2 linked regions of the Limosilactobacillus reuteri genome follow. The main gene of each other region encodes a partner of the protein of the gene in region 2 in a complex. Links are inferred from orthologs where the notes say so. Each region holds a gene or a part of one and is shown on either strand. Other genes may lie near its edges.

Region 1 (10,594 bases), 580 kb from region 2 along the record:
GAATTGGAAAACGGAGCAGAAATTTTAGCACATGTTTCTGGTAAAATTCGGATGCACTACATTAAAATTTTACCAGGGGATCGTGTTAAAGTAGAAATGTCTCCATATGACCTTACAAAGGGTCGGATTACTTTCCGGTTCAAGTAGATGAGTATGAATCTTGTATTAATGGGTCTTCCAGGTGCCGGTAAAGGTACTCAAGCTCAAAAGATCGTTGAAGATTTTCCAATTCCTCATATCTCAACTGGAGATATTTTTCGGGCAGCCATAAAAAATGAAACTCCCATGGGAATTGAAGCTAAGAAATATATTGATAAAGGTGAACTTGTTCCGGACGAAGTTACTAACGGTATCGTTAAGGAACGGTTAGCTCAAGATGATACTAAAGATGGCTTTATGCTGGATGGATTTCCTCGTAATCTTAACCAAGCAGCAGCTTTGGATAAGATGTTAGCAGAGAGTAATCGGCATCTTGATGCTGTGATCAATATTCACGTCGAACCGGATGTATTGGTAGAACGTTTAAGTGGACGTTTTATTTGCCGTAACTGTGGAACAACGTATCATAAGCTTTACAATGCTCCTAAAGTTGAAGGCACATGTGACGTTTGTGGTCATCATGAATTTTATCAGCGTGATGATGATAAGCCTGAAACGGTTAAGAATCGTCTAGATGTTAATATTAAGTTGAACACACCACTGGTAGACTATTACCAAAAGAAAGGTGTTTTGCACGAAATTAATGGTGAACAAGATATCGATAAAGTTTACGAAGATATCAAGAAAGTATTAACAAACCTAAACTAGTTGTTCACAGCCGTCAAAAATACATTCAAGGTAAAAGATATCCGTAAAAAGATTTTCTTTACATTGTTTGTATTGATTGTCTATCGGATTGGGGCAGCGATTACCGTTCCTGGAGTTAACGCTGCTGCTTTGCAGGAAATCTCCTCAACCGGTTTAGCATCAATCCTCAATACCTTTAGTGGTGGTGGATTGGAGAATTACTCTTTATTTGCAATGGGAGTTTCTCCATATATTACTGCGCAAATTGTTGTTCAACTATTACAAATGGATATTGTTCCGCGTTTTGTTGAATGGAGTAAACAAGGAGAAGTAGGACGGCGAAAACTTAATCAAGCAACCCGATGGTTAACGATTGTACTTGGATTTATCCAATCAATCGGTATTACCGCCGGGTTTAATGCATTGAGTACTATTCGTTTGGTTAATCATCCTGGTGTTCAAACGTATTTAACAATCGGTTTAATTTTAACTGCAGGTACAATGTTTGCTACTTGGATGGGAGACATGATTACTGAACGTGGCTTGGGTAATGGTGTTTCCATGTTAATTTTTGCTGGTATTGTTGCGCAAATGCCAGGTGGAATTCGTCAGTTATGGGATGACCAAATTGCTGGTGAATCTGGTTCTGCTTTGTGGATGGGAATTGGATTTGTTACTCTTGTTATTGTTGCAATTTTAATTATTGTAGCGTTTGTGACATGGGTACAACAGGCAGAAAGACGTCTACCAATTCAATACACAAGACGAACCACTACTTCACCATCCAGTAGTTATCTTCCCTTGAAGATTAACGTATCAGGTGTTATTCCTGTTATTTTTGCTGGTTCTTTTATCTCAACCCCGCAAACTATTCTTATGGCTTTCCAGCAAAACCATGGTGGGGATAGTTGGTATCAAATCATGACGACCATTTTTAACATGCAATCTGGTCCTGGGATCGCACTGTATGTATTTTTGATTGTTGTATTTACCTTTTTCTATGCCTTTGTTCAGGTTAACCCAGAAAAACTTGCTGAGAATTTGCAAAAGCAAGGAAGTTATATTTCTGGAGTGCGTCCTGGAAAGGGTACACAAGACTATATTTCTTCATTGTTAATGCGATTGAGTACAGTAGGTTCATTATTCTTAGGATTGATCTCCTTAATTCCGTTAATTGCAAGTAACGTATGGAACCTAAGTCAGTCAATTGGTTTAGGTGGTACAAGCTTACTGATTATCGTACAAATTGCTTTAGATGTTGTTCGGCAGTTAAACGGACTAACAATGAAGCGCGAATATATTGGATTTATTCGAGAACCTAAAGGAGGAAATGACTAAATGAAGTTAAACGAATTGAAGCCAGCTGCTGGTTCTCGTTCTAAGCGTCTTCGTAAGGGTCGTGGACTTTCATCAGGACACGGTTTTACATCTGGACGTGGTACTAAAGGGCAAAAGGCTCATGGAAAGACCCGTTTAGGATTTGAAGGGGGTCAAATGCCACTTTACCGGCAAATTCCAAAGCGCGGATTTACCAACATTAACCGGAAAGAATACGCAATTGTTAACTTGGCATCATTAAACAAGTTTGATGATGGTACAGAAGTTACTCCACAATTATTGATGGAAAGTGGCTTAGTTAAGAACTTGAAGAGCGGCATCAAGATTCTTGGTAACGGTAAGCTTGAAAAGAAATTAACTGTTAAGGCTAATAAGTTTTCTGCTTCTGCAGTTTCTGCAATTGAAGCTGCTGGTGGTAAAACTGAGGTGATGTAGATGGCTCAAGTAAAAGTTACCTTAATTCACAGTGTTGCCCACCGACAACCTACTCAACGTCGTACTGTTAAGGCATTGGGATTAGGTAAGATCAATAGCTCAGTTATCTTACCAGATAATGCGGCAACACGCGGTCAAATTTTTAAGATCGCTCACTTGGTTTCTGTTGAAGAAGTTAAGTAAATGGCATCATCAGAATTCATTGATCCAACAAAGTTGGATTTAGACGATCAAGTTGTAGCCATCAACCGGATTACTAAGGTTGTAAAAGGTGGGCGTCGTATGCGTTTCGCTGCTTTAGTAATTGTTGGTGACCGTAAAGGTCATGTTGGTTTTGGTACTGGTAAGGCTCAAGAAGTTCCAGAAGCTATTCGTAAAGCTCAAGCAGCTGCTGAAAAGAACTTGATTACTGTTCCTATCGTTGGAACTACTATTCCACACGAAGTTATTGGTGTATACGGCGGTGGAAAGATCATGTTAAAGCCAGCTGTTGAAGGTTCTGGAGTTGCTGCCGGTGGTGCGGTTCGTAATGTTATGGACCTTGCCGGTGTTGCGGACGTTACTTCTAAACGTCTTGGCTCTAACACACCTGTTAATGTTGTTCGTGCAACATTTGAAGGTTTGAAGCAATTAAAGAACGCTGAAGAAGTTGCAAAGTTACGTGGTGTTTCAGTAGACCACTTAGCAGAATAAGTGATTTCTAAACCAGACAAGAACAAGATCCGTCAACGTCGTCATTTACGCGTTCGCGGTAAGATTTCTGGTACTGCGGAGCGCCCACGCTTAAGTGTTTACCGTTCAAACAAAAACATTTACGCTCAATTAATTGATGACGTAAAGGGTGTGACGCTCGCAAGTGCCTCCACAAATGATAGTGAAGTAAGTGGAAAGACTAAGACTGAACAAGCTAGTGGTGTAGGAGCATTAATTGCTAAACGCGCTAACGAAAAGAACATTACTGAAGTTGTGTTTGATCGTGGTGGATACCTTTACCATGGACGTGTTCAAGCCTTGGCTGAAGCTGCTCGTGAAAACGGACTTAAATTCTAAATGAGTCGTATTGGTTACAAAGAAATTGATTTGCCAAGTGGTGTTGAAATTTCTCAAGATGGTAATGTAGTTACTGTTAAAGGTCCTAAAGGTACTTTATCTCGTGAAATTTCACCATTAATCAAAATGACTATTGATGGTAACGTTGTAAAGTTTGATCGTGATGCTGATACTAATAAGTTAAAGATGTTACACGGAACTACTCGTGCTAATGTTAACAACATGGTTGAAGGTGTTGTTAATGGTTACAAGAAGGTTCTTAAGCTTGTTGGTGTTGGTTACCGTGCTCAACTCAAAGGTAACAAGTTGATTTTAACTGTTGGTTACTCAAACCCAGTTGAAATGGATAAGCCAGAAGATGTTGAAATTAACGTACCTGACAATACTACTATCGAATTAAGCTCAATTAACAAGGAACACCTTGGTAATTTTGCTGCTGAAGTTCGTGCTGTACGTTCACCTGAACCATACAAAGGTAAGGGTATTCGTTACGAAAACGAACACATTATCCGTAAGGAAGGTAAGACTGGTAAGTAAATGTCTATGAGTGATCCAATTGCAGATTTCTTAACTCGTATTCGTAATGCTAACATGGCTCAACACGAATCAGTAGAAGCACCTGCATCAAAGATGAAGAAGGACATCGCTGAAATCTTAAAAAACGAAGGTTTCATTCGCGATGTTGAATACGTTGATGATAACAAGCAAGGCATCATCCGTGTGTTCTTAAAGTACGGTAATGACGGTCAACGTGTTATTTCTGGCTTAAAGCGCATTTCTAAGCCTGGTTTACGTACATACGTTAAGTCAGATGCTGTGCCTAAGGTTCTTAATGGATTAGGTATTGCTATCATTTCAACATCTGAAGGTGTTGTTACTGATAAAGTTGCTCGTGCCAAGAAAATTGGTGGCGAAGTTATCGCTTACGTTTGGTAATTGGCTAAAAAATCAATGATTGCTAAGTGCAACCGTCCAGCTAAGTTCTCAAGTCGTGAATACACGCGTTGTGCACGTTGTGGACGTCCGCACTCTGTTTACCGTAAATTCCACCTATGCCGGATTTGCTTACGAGAACTTGCCCACAAAGGACAAATTCCTGGTTTGAAGAAGGCTAGCTGGTAAATGGAAAACCGTTTGAAAGCTAAATACGAAAATGAAATTCGTCCAGCATTGATTGAAAAGTTTAACTACTCTTCAGTTATGCAAGCACCAAAGATTGACAAAATCGTTTTAAACATGGGTGTTGGTGATGCAACTACTAACTCCAAGAATCTTGACGAAGCTGTTGAAGAACTCGGCTTGATTTCTGGTCAAAAACCTTTAATTACTAAGGCAAAGAAATCAATCGCTGGTTTCCGTCTTCGTGAAGGTATGTCAATTGGTGCTAAGGTAACCTTACGTGGTGAACGTATGTATGATTTCTTAGATAAATTAGTTAATGTGGCATTGCCACGGGTTCGTGATTTCCATGGTGTAAGTAACAAGGCGTTTGATGGTCGTGGTAACTACACTCTTGGTATCCATGAACAATTAATTTTCCCAGAAATTGATTATGATAAAGTTAACCGAGTTCGTGGTTTAGATGTTGTTATTGTAACAACTGCACAAACTGACGAAGAATCCCGTGAATTACTTGCTCAACTCGGTATGCCGTTTGCTAAATAAATGTTCATTAAAACAGGTGATAAAGTTCGCGTAATCGCTGGTAAGGATAAGGGCAAAGAAGGTACTATTAAAAGGGTACTTGCTTCTCAAAACCGCGTTATCGTTGAAGGTGTAAATATCGTTAAGAAACACCAAAAACCAAGCAACTCAAATCCTAATGGTGGCGTTATTGATACAGAAGCTGCAATTAATGCTTCAAACGTAATGCTGATTGATCCTTCAACAAATGAACCAACTCGTGTAGGTTACAAGTTCGTTGATGGTAAGAAGGTTCGTGTTGCGAAGAAGTCAGGTAAGACACTTGACTAAGTGATTCAACAAGAAAGTCGGTTGAAGGTCGCTGATAACTCCGGTGCTCGTGAAATCTTAGTTATTAAGATTTTAGGTGGTTCCCGAGTTAAAACAGGTAATATTGGTGACATCATTGTTGCTACTGTAAAGCAGGCAACACCAGGTGGCGTTGTCAAAAAGGGTGACGTTGTTAAGGCCGTTGTTGTACGGACTAAACATGGTATTCACCGTAAGGATGGTTCATACATTAAGTTTGATGAAAATGCCGCTGTTTTAATTAACAACGACAAGAGCCCTAAGGGTACCCGTATTTTTGGCCCAATCGCTCGTGAGCTTCGTGGAGACGACTTCATGAAGATCGTTTCATTAGCTCCAGAAGTTCTCTAAATGAGTGAAGAACGTAATGCACGTAAGGTTTACCAAGGCCACGTTGTTTCTGATAAAATGGATAAGACTATCACTGTTGTAATTGATACTTACAAGAGTGCACCTATCTATGGTAAGCGTGTTAAGTACTCAAAGAAGTACTATGCTCACGATGAAAACAACGAAGCTAAGACCGGCGACACTGTACAAATTATGGAAACTCGGCCATTATCAGCTAAGAAGCGTTTCCGTCTTGTAAAGATTGTCGAAAAAGCTGCTACCCTTTAAATGAAAAGTAAAGATTATGTACAAGAACTGAATGGATTAACCACTGATAAGCTACTTGACCGTGAAAAGGAACTGAAGGAACAATTGTTTAACTTACGTTTCCAATTAGCAACCGGCCAGTTGGAAAATACTGCAAGTCTTAAGCAAGTACGCAAAGATATTGCACGGGTTAAGACAGTTCTTCGTCAACAAGAATTAAACAAATAAATGTTAGTACCAAAACGTGTAAAGCACCGTAAGGTTCAACGTGGTCATATGCGCGGTGAAGCTAAGGGTGGAAAAACTGTTACTTTTGGTGAATTTGGTTTACAAGCTCTTGATTCACATTGGATTAGCAACCGTCAAATTGAAGCTGCTCGTATCGCTATGACGCGTTACATGAAGCGTGGTGGGAAAGTTTGGATTAAAATCTTCCCACAACTCTCATACACTAGTAAAGGTGTTGGGGTCCGGATGGGTAACGGTAAAGGTGCTCCTGAAGGATGGGTTGCTCCAGTAAAACGTGGCAAGGTAATGTTTGAAGTAGGGGGCGTTTCTGAAGAAGTCGCTCGTGAAGCTTTACGTCTTGCCGGTCACAAGTTGCCAGTTCGCACTAAGATCGTACAACGTGAGGAAGTAGGTGGACAATCTAATGAAAAGTAAGTGGGTCAAAAGATCAATCCTAATGGTTTTCGTGTTGGGGTCATTCGTGATTGGACTGCAAAGTGGTACGCTGACAAGGACTTTGCTGATTACCTTAACGAAGACCTTCGAATCCGTAAGTATATTGAAAAGCGACTTGCTGATGCCTCTGTATCAACCGTTGAAATTGAACGTGCAGCTAACCGCGTAAACGTATCAATTCATACTGCCAAGCCAGGAATGGTTATTGGTAAAGGTGGTTCAGAAGTTGAAGCACTTCGTAAAGAACTTAACAAATTAACTGGTAAACGTGTTCACATTAACATTGTGGAAATTAAGAAGCCAGATTTAGATGCTCACCTTGTTGGTGAGAGTATTGCACGGCAATTAGAAGCTCGTATTGCTTTCCGTCGTGCTATGCGTGGAGCTATGCAACGTGCTATGCGTGCTGGAGCTAAGGGTATTAAGACTCAAGTTGCTGGTCGTTTGAACGGTGCAGATATGTCACGGATCGAATCATACTCAGATGGTACTGTTCCATTACATACACTCCGTGCTGATATCGATTATTCTTGGGACGAAGCTAACACTACATACGGTGTTCTTGGTGTAAAGACTTGGATTTACCGTGGTGAAGTACTTCCTACTAAGAAGAACTCAAACAATGATGAACAAGGAGGGAAGTAAATGGCTGAAAATATTACGTCAGCTAAGGCTACTGCCAAGATGGTACGGGTTTCTGCTCGTAAGGTTCGTCTTGTATTAGATGCCATTCGTGGCAAGAGTGTTGCCGAAGCATTTGCTATTTTGAAGTTCACCCCTCGTGGTGCCGCTTCAGATGTTGAAAAAGTATTAAAATCTGCTGTTGCAAACGCTGAAAACAATTTCGACTTAGATCGTGCTTCATTGGTTGTAAGTGAAGCCTTTGCTAACGAAGGACCAACTCTTAAACGGTTCCGTCCTCGTGCAAAGGGTTCTGCTTCTCCAATTAACAAGCGGACTAGTCATATTACAGTGGTTGTTACAGAACGATAGATGGGTCGTAGTTTGAAAAAAGGACCTTTCGCTGATGCTTCATTACTGAAGAAGGTTAAGGAGCAAGAAGGTTCTGAAAAGAAGACTGTCATCAAGACATGGTCACGTCGTTCTACCATTTTCCCAAGTTTTATTGGTTACACATTTGCAGTATATGATGGTCGGAAGCACGTGCCAGTTTACGTACAAGAAGACATGGTTGGTCACAAGTTAGGTGAATTTGTTCCTACTCGAACTTTCCATGGTCATGCTTCTGATGACAAGAAGACAGGTAAGTAAGTGGGAATTCGTAAATATAAAGCAACCACTAACGGTCGCCGTAATATGAACGGTTACGACTTCGCTGAAATCACGAAGACAACACCTGAAAAGTCATTATTGGCTCCGTTAAAGCACACTGCTGGTCGTAACAGCTATGGTCATATTACTGTTCGTCACCGTGGTGGTGGTACAAAGCGTCAATACCGTATTATTGACTTTAAGCGAATTAAAGATGATGTTCCAGCAACTGTTAAGGCAATTGAATACGATCCAAATCGTACTGCAAATATTGCTTTACTTGTTTACGCTGATGGTACTAAATCATACATCATTGCACCTAAGGGCTTGAAGGTTGGCATGACCGTTCAATCTGGTCCTGATGCTGATATCAAGGTTGGTAATGCTCTTCCTTTAAAGAACATTCCAGTTGGTACTGTTATTCACAATATTGAATTAAAACCAGGTAAAGGTGGTCAACTTGCTCGTTCAGCTGGTGCCTCAGCTCAATTACTTGGTAAGGAAGAAAAATACGTATTAGTACGTCTTTCTTCTGGTGAAGTTCGTATGGTCCTTGCTACTTGCCGTGCTACTATCGGTACTGTTGGTAATGATGAACACGCCTTAATTATTAAAGGTAAGGCTGGTCGTACTCGTTATGCTGGTCAACGTCCACACGTTCGTGGTTCTGTTATGAACCCTAACGATCACCCACATGGTGGTGGTGAAGGTAAGCAACCAGTTGGTTTACCATCTCCTCTTTCTCCATGGGGTAAGAAGACCGTTGGTAAGAAGACCCGTTCACACAAAGCTCGTTCAAACAAGTTCATTGTTCGTGGTCGGAAGCGCGGTCCACATACTCGTTAAATGGAAGCACGCGACATTATTTTACGTCCAGTAGTTACTGAAGCTTCAATGGCTGGTATGGACAACAAGCGTTACACTTTTGATGTTGATTTACGAGCAACTAAGACACAAGTTAAAAATGCTGTTGAAGAAATTTTTGGCGTTAAAGTTGTAAAAGTTAACATTATGAATGTAAAAGGTAAGTTAAAGCGCCAAGGTCGTTACGAAGGATACACTAAGCGTCGTCGTAAGGCTATTGTTACTTTATCTGCCGACTCAAATGAAATTAAGTTGTTTAACGACAACAACGAAAACTAAATGACTAGCGTTAATTTATATAAACAAGATGGTAGCCAAAACGGTACTGTTGAATTAAACGATGCAGTATTTGGTGTTGAACCAAATGAAAATGTTGTATTTGATGCAATTTTGCGTCAACGTGCTTCATTACGTCAAGGTACACATGCTGTAAAGAATCGTTCTGCAGTTAGCGGTGGTGGTAAGAAGCCATGGCGTCAAAAGGGTACTGGTCGTGCTCGTCAAGGTTCTATCCGTTCTCCACAATTCCGTGGTGGTGGTATTGTTTTTGGACCTACTCCACGTTCATATAAGTACAGCCTTCCTCGTAAGGTTCGTCAACTTGCAATCAAGTCTGCCCTTTCCCAAAAGGTTCTTGATAACAGCTTTGTAGTAGTTGATGCATTAAACTTTGATGCACCAAAGACAAAGGAATTCGCTGATGTTATGGGTAACTTAAACGTTGCTGAAAAGACATTAGTTGTTGTTACTGATGACGACAAGAATGCTGCTTTATCAGCACGTAACTTAGCTAATGCTACAGTTGTTACTCCAGCAGGTGTTAACATCTTGAACGTTGTTGATAACCAAAAGATTGTTATCACTAAGTCAGCTCTTTCTCAAGTAGAGGAGGTGCTCGCATAAATGACCAAAGGAATCTTAGGTAAAAAGGTTGGAATGACTCAAGTATTCACTGACAATGGTGAATTAGTTCCAGTTACTGTTATCGATGTTACACCAAACGTTGTAATGCAAATTAAGACCGTTGAAAACGATGGTTACAGTGCTGTACAACTTGGTTTTGATGACAAGCGGGAAGTTTTGAGCAACAAGCCTGAACAAGGTCATGCAGCAAAAGCAAACACGACCCCTAAGCGCTTCATCGGTGAAATCCGCGACGCTGAATTAGGGGACATTAAAGTCGGAGACGAAGTTAAGGCTGACGTTTTCGCAGAAGGTGAAACTGTCGACGTTACGGGTACTACCAAGGGTCATGGTTACCAAGGTAACATCCATAAGGATAACCAATCTCGTGGACCTATGGCACACGGTTCTCGTTACCACCGTCGTCCTGGTTCATTGGGTGCCATTATCAACCGGGTTTTCAAAGGTATGAAGCTCCCTGGTCGTATGGGTGGCAAGACTGTTACCATGCAACACTTACAAGTTGTTAAGGTTGATCTTGACAACAACGTATTACTCATCAAGGGTAATGTTCCTGGTGCAAACAAGTCTTACGTAACTATTAAGAACTCAGTTAAGGCTAATACTAAGAAGAGTCTTAGCAAACAACACAATAAATAAATGGCAAAACAAA
Region 2 (3,934 bases):
ATAATGCCTGGAACAAAACCGGTAAAAATAGTCAGTAAGACATATAAAGTACGTAAAATATTTGGCTGAATCTTAAAGTACTGGCCAATTCCACCAAATACACCAGCTATCATTCGATCTGATCCTGAGCGAGTTAATCTTTTATGTTGACTTTCGCGCACTTATTGAGGATTCTTTTGACTAAGTTTCCACTGTAGGAAAGCATCAATAAATGGATCAAGGTCCCCGTCCATTACAGCTTGTCCATTATGGGTTTCATAACCTGTTCGATTATCTTTGACTAGAGTGTATGGATGAAAAACATATGAACGAATTTGAGAACCCCAACCGATATCAAGTTGTTCGCCCTCAATTTCCGCCCGCTTTTTAGCTTTCTTTTCTTCTTCTAGTTCATACAACTTTGATTTTAACATATTCATTGCAGTAACTCGGTTTTGAAGTTGGGATCGTTCAGCTTGAGAAGAGGTTACAATCCCGGTTGGAATATGCGTAATCCGAACAGCAGATTCTGTTTTATTAATATGTTGACCACCAGCACCACTAGACCGGAAAGTATCAACTCGTAAATCTGATGGATCAATATCAACCTCAACACTATCATCCAACTCCGGCATTACGTCAACCGAAGCAAATGATGTATGACGCCGACCAGCCGCATCAAATGGGGAAATACGAACAAGCCGATGGACTCCCTTTTCACTACGAAGATAACCAAACGCATTATGCCCTTTAATTAGCAGTGTAACACTCTTGATACCCGCTTCATCACCGGCTTCATAACTCGCTGTTTCAACGGAGAAACCATGCTGTTCACCCCAACGAATATACATCCGCAGAAGCATTTCACCCCAATCTTGGGCTTCAGTACCACCTGCTCCCGGATGAATTTCTAAGATAGCATTCTTAGCGTCATACTCCCCATCAAGAAGTTGCGTTAAGCGATACTGTTCTAAAGCCTTTTGTGTATTTGTAAATGATGCTTCGAAATCTTTTTGTAAATCATCGTCCGGTTCAACCGCGAGCAATTCAAGCGACGTTTCAAGATCGCTAATCTGATCACGTAAATTCACAAAAGTATCCCGTTTTTCTTTTAAAATATTATTTTCCGCAATGACCTTCTGTGCCTGCTCATTATCATTCCAAAAGTCTGGTTGAGCCATTTAACGTGTTACATTTTGCCGAATTTCTGACTTCATGAAGAGTCGAGTAGTTTCATACTCAATATCAGCAATCATTTGTTCAAACATGTGATAACCAGCAGTTTGGTATTCAACCAATGGATTTAATTGTCCATATCCACGTAAACCAACTGACTGCCGGAATTGGTCCATGATATCAATGTGATCAGTCCAGTGTGAGTCAACCACCCGCAAAATAACAACCTTTTCAAATTCAAGCATTTGTGCTGGATCATAAAGTTGTTTTTGCTTTTCCTTATAAACTCCCTGGGCAAATTTCATCAAGTAATCTACCATTTCTTGAGGTGATTTACCTTCTAGATCCTTAACTGTGATGGTATCAGGCTTGATTAAGACTTCTTCTGCAAAGTCAACAATTCCTTGTAAATCCCAATCCTTCTTGTCACCAAGAGTATGTTGATCAACTTCACGCTGGATTGTCCGTCTAAACATTGGCATAAGAACCCACTTCAGCGACTTATCTTCAGTGATAATTTGTTGTCGCTCTTTATAAATGATTTCACGCTGTTCACGCATAACATCATCATATTGAAGAACATTCTTCCGTGAATCGTAGTTGTTACCTTCAACTCGCTTTTGTGCTGATTCAACCTGGTGAGTCAAGAAACGACTTTTAATGACAGCATCTTCATCATTAACTTTCATCCGCTCCAAGAAGGCTTTGATCCGGTCTCCACCAAATCGCTTCATTAAATCATCTTCAAGCGATAGGTAGAATTGTGATAATCCCGGATCACCCTGTCGTCCAGAACGTCCACGAAGCTGATTATCAATCCGCCGTGATTCATGTCGTTCAGTACCAATAACTGCTAGTCCGCCAATTTCACGAACGCCAGGGCCTAACTTAATATCTGTTCCCCGTCCCGCCATGTTGGTAGCGATAGTTACTGCACCTTTTTGACCGGCATTTTTAACAATTTCCGCTTCCTTAGCGTGATTCTTAGCGTTTAAGACAACATGCGGAATATTCTCTTTATCAAGCAGTTGGGATAAGTATTCAGAGGTTTCAACGGCGACTGTCCCAACTAGGATTGGTTGCCCTTTAGCATGAAGTTTTTTAATCCGATCGACAACAGCTGCAAACTTACTTTGTAACGTTGGGTAAAGCAAATCGGGCTCATCTTTTCGCTGAACTGGACGGTTAGTTGGGATAGTAATAGTTTCCATATTGTAAATTTCACGAAATTCTTCTTGTTCAGTTTTAGCAGTACCAGTCATCCCCGCCAGTTTGTTATACATCCGAAATAAGTTCTGGTATGTAATGTTAGCCATTGTCTTGTTTTCTTCTTGAATCTCTACGCCTTCTTTGGCTTCAATAGCTTGGTGAAGACCATCAGAGAAACGTCGACCTTCCATTACACGTCCAGTAAAGGAATCAACAATTAATACTTCACCATCTTGAACCACATAATCTTTATCCAAAAGCATGATGTAGTTAGCACGCAACGCCTGATCCAAGTGGTGGGTCAGCGCAGTATTTTCTGTATCATATAGGTTCTTTAAGTTGAAGTATTTTTCAGCTTTTTTAATTCCTTCATCAGTTAATGAAACTGTCTTCGATTCAAGATCAATCTTATAATCAACATCTTTCTTTAACTGCTTAACAAACCGATCAGTCTGTTTGTATAACTTAGAAGTGCCCGTTCCTGGTCCTGAAATGATTAACGGTGTTCGCGCTTCATCAATTAAAATTGAATCCACTTCATCAACTAAAGCATAGTTTAAACCACGTTGGACTTGGTCTTCTTTGTAAACAGCCATGTTATCACGAAGGTAATCAAATCCAATTTCACTATTAGTGGAATACATAATATCAGCTTTATATGCTTCTCGTTTTTGATCAGGGCTCATCTCTGAGTTGTTAATACCAACAGAACATCCAAGCCAATTATAAAGCTGTCCCATTTCGGTAGCATCACGCTTTGATAAGTATTCATTAACAGTAATAACATGAACACCTTTTCCAGAAATCGCATTAAGATAAACCGGCATTGTAGCAGTTAATGTCTTACCTTCACCAGTCCGCATTTCTGCAATATTACCTTCGTGGAGAACAATCCCCCCCATGATCTGGACATGGAATGGATATAGTCCTAAGACCCGCTTAGCACCTTCACGAGAAACTGCGAATGCTTCTGGCAACATATGATCCAAGGATTCACCCTTTTTATAACGTTCCCGAAATTCATCAGTTTTTGCCTGAAGCTGTTTATCAGTTAGTTCAGACATTGGTTTAGCATAACTCTCGACTTTATTTGCTATTTTGTTAATTCGCCGTAATTCACGACGATCGCTTTCAATCCATTTTTTTAGAATATTGGCCATCTATTCAGCTTCAATCAAGCCATAACGACCATCATTACGACGGTAAACAATGCTTGTACCATTAGTTTCAGCATCTTGGAAGATAAAGAAATTGTGTCCAAGCATATCCATTTGAAGGACAGCTTCTTCAGGATCCATTGGCTTTAATGAAACTTGCTTCGTCCGTACAATCTTTAATTCATCATCTTGTCCATCTGTTCCATCATTATCAGATGGGATGAATTCAAGGTTCTTTAAGCCCTTTTCACGTGACTTACGGTTAACCTTCGTCTTGTACTTCCGGATTTGCCGTTCAAGCTTATCAGTAACTAAGTCAATACTTCCATACATATCATTAGAAGTCTCTTCTGCCCGCAACGTTAGGTATGGAAGTGGAATTGTTACTTCAACCTTATACGTCCGGTTTGGAT

What was found.
Region 1: the proteins of secA (region 2) and secY are in contact, whole or in part, in a crystal structure (PDB 3DIN), measured with the Thermotoga maritima proteins. The link is inferred for Limosilactobacillus reuteri from one-to-one orthologs. Residues at the interface, in WP_004082002.1 of Thermotoga maritima: Glu261, Ala262, Arg263, Lys300, Ala301, Arg302, Thr303, Ile304, Ile305, Leu323, Tyr324, Asp325, Pro326, Val329, Ser330, Tyr333, Ile336, Lys340, Phe345, Val349, Glu363, Phe364, Tyr374, Ser375, Gly376, Gly377, Glu393, Ile395, Thr482, Ser483; in WP_004081795.1 of Thermotoga maritima: Glu108, Gly109, Glu110, Glu111, Ala236, Glu237, Arg238, Arg239, Ile240, Thr241, Ile242, Gln243, Tyr244, Ala245, Arg246, Arg247, Val248, Thr249, Gly250, Arg251, Arg252, Val253, Tyr254, Gly256, Ala257, Ser258, Thr259, Tyr260, Leu261, Pro262.

Annotation. Positions count from the first base shown.
Region 1 is NZ_CP059275.1:868,865-879,458, forward strand. The notes cover bases 1-2,965. They hold secY (preprotein translocase subunit SecY), read left to right. Parts: upstream 1-807; coding sequence 808-2,124; downstream 2,125-2,965. Other genes in these bases: infA (translation initiation factor IF-1), read left to right, coding at 1-147; HHK02_RS05090 (adenylate kinase), read left to right, coding at 154-807; rplO (50S ribosomal protein L15), read left to right, coding at 2,125-2,559; rpmD (50S ribosomal protein L30), read left to right, coding at 2,560-2,742; rpsE (30S ribosomal protein S5), read left to right, coding at 2,743-2,965. Also shown: more of rpsE, read left to right, coding at 2,966-3,252; rplR (50S ribosomal protein L18), read left to right, coding at 3,253-3,609; rplF (50S ribosomal protein L6), read left to right, coding at 3,610-4,146; rpsH (30S ribosomal protein S8), read left to right, coding at 4,147-4,545; HHK02_RS05130 (type Z 30S ribosomal protein S14), read left to right, coding at 4,546-4,731; rplE (50S ribosomal protein L5), read left to right, coding at 4,732-5,274; rplX (50S ribosomal protein L24), read left to right, coding at 5,275-5,583; rplN (50S ribosomal protein L14), read left to right, coding at 5,584-5,952; rpsQ (30S ribosomal protein S17), read left to right, coding at 5,953-6,219; rpmC (50S ribosomal protein L29), read left to right, coding at 6,220-6,426; rplP (50S ribosomal protein L16), read left to right, coding at 6,427-6,861; rpsC (30S ribosomal protein S3), read left to right, coding at 6,862-7,527; rplV (50S ribosomal protein L22), read left to right, coding at 7,528-7,875; rpsS (30S ribosomal protein S19), read left to right, coding at 7,876-8,154; rplB (50S ribosomal protein L2), read left to right, coding at 8,155-9,000; and more genes. UniProt on the Escherichia coli protein: The central subunit of the protein translocation channel SecYEG. Consists of two halves formed by TMs 1-5 and 6-10.
Region 2 is NZ_CP059275.1:1,447,453-1,451,386, reverse strand. Bases 843-3,924 are described here. They hold secA (preprotein translocase subunit SecA), read right to left. Parts: upstream 3,525-3,924; coding sequence 1,161-3,524; downstream 843-1,160. Other genes in these bases: hpf (ribosome hibernation-promoting factor, HPF/YfiA family), read right to left, coding at 3,525-3,924. Also shown: HHK02_RS08500 (PspC domain-containing protein), read right to left, coding at 1-161; more of hpf, read right to left, coding at 3,925-3,934. UniProt on the Escherichia coli protein: Required for protein export, interacts with the SecYEG preprotein conducting channel.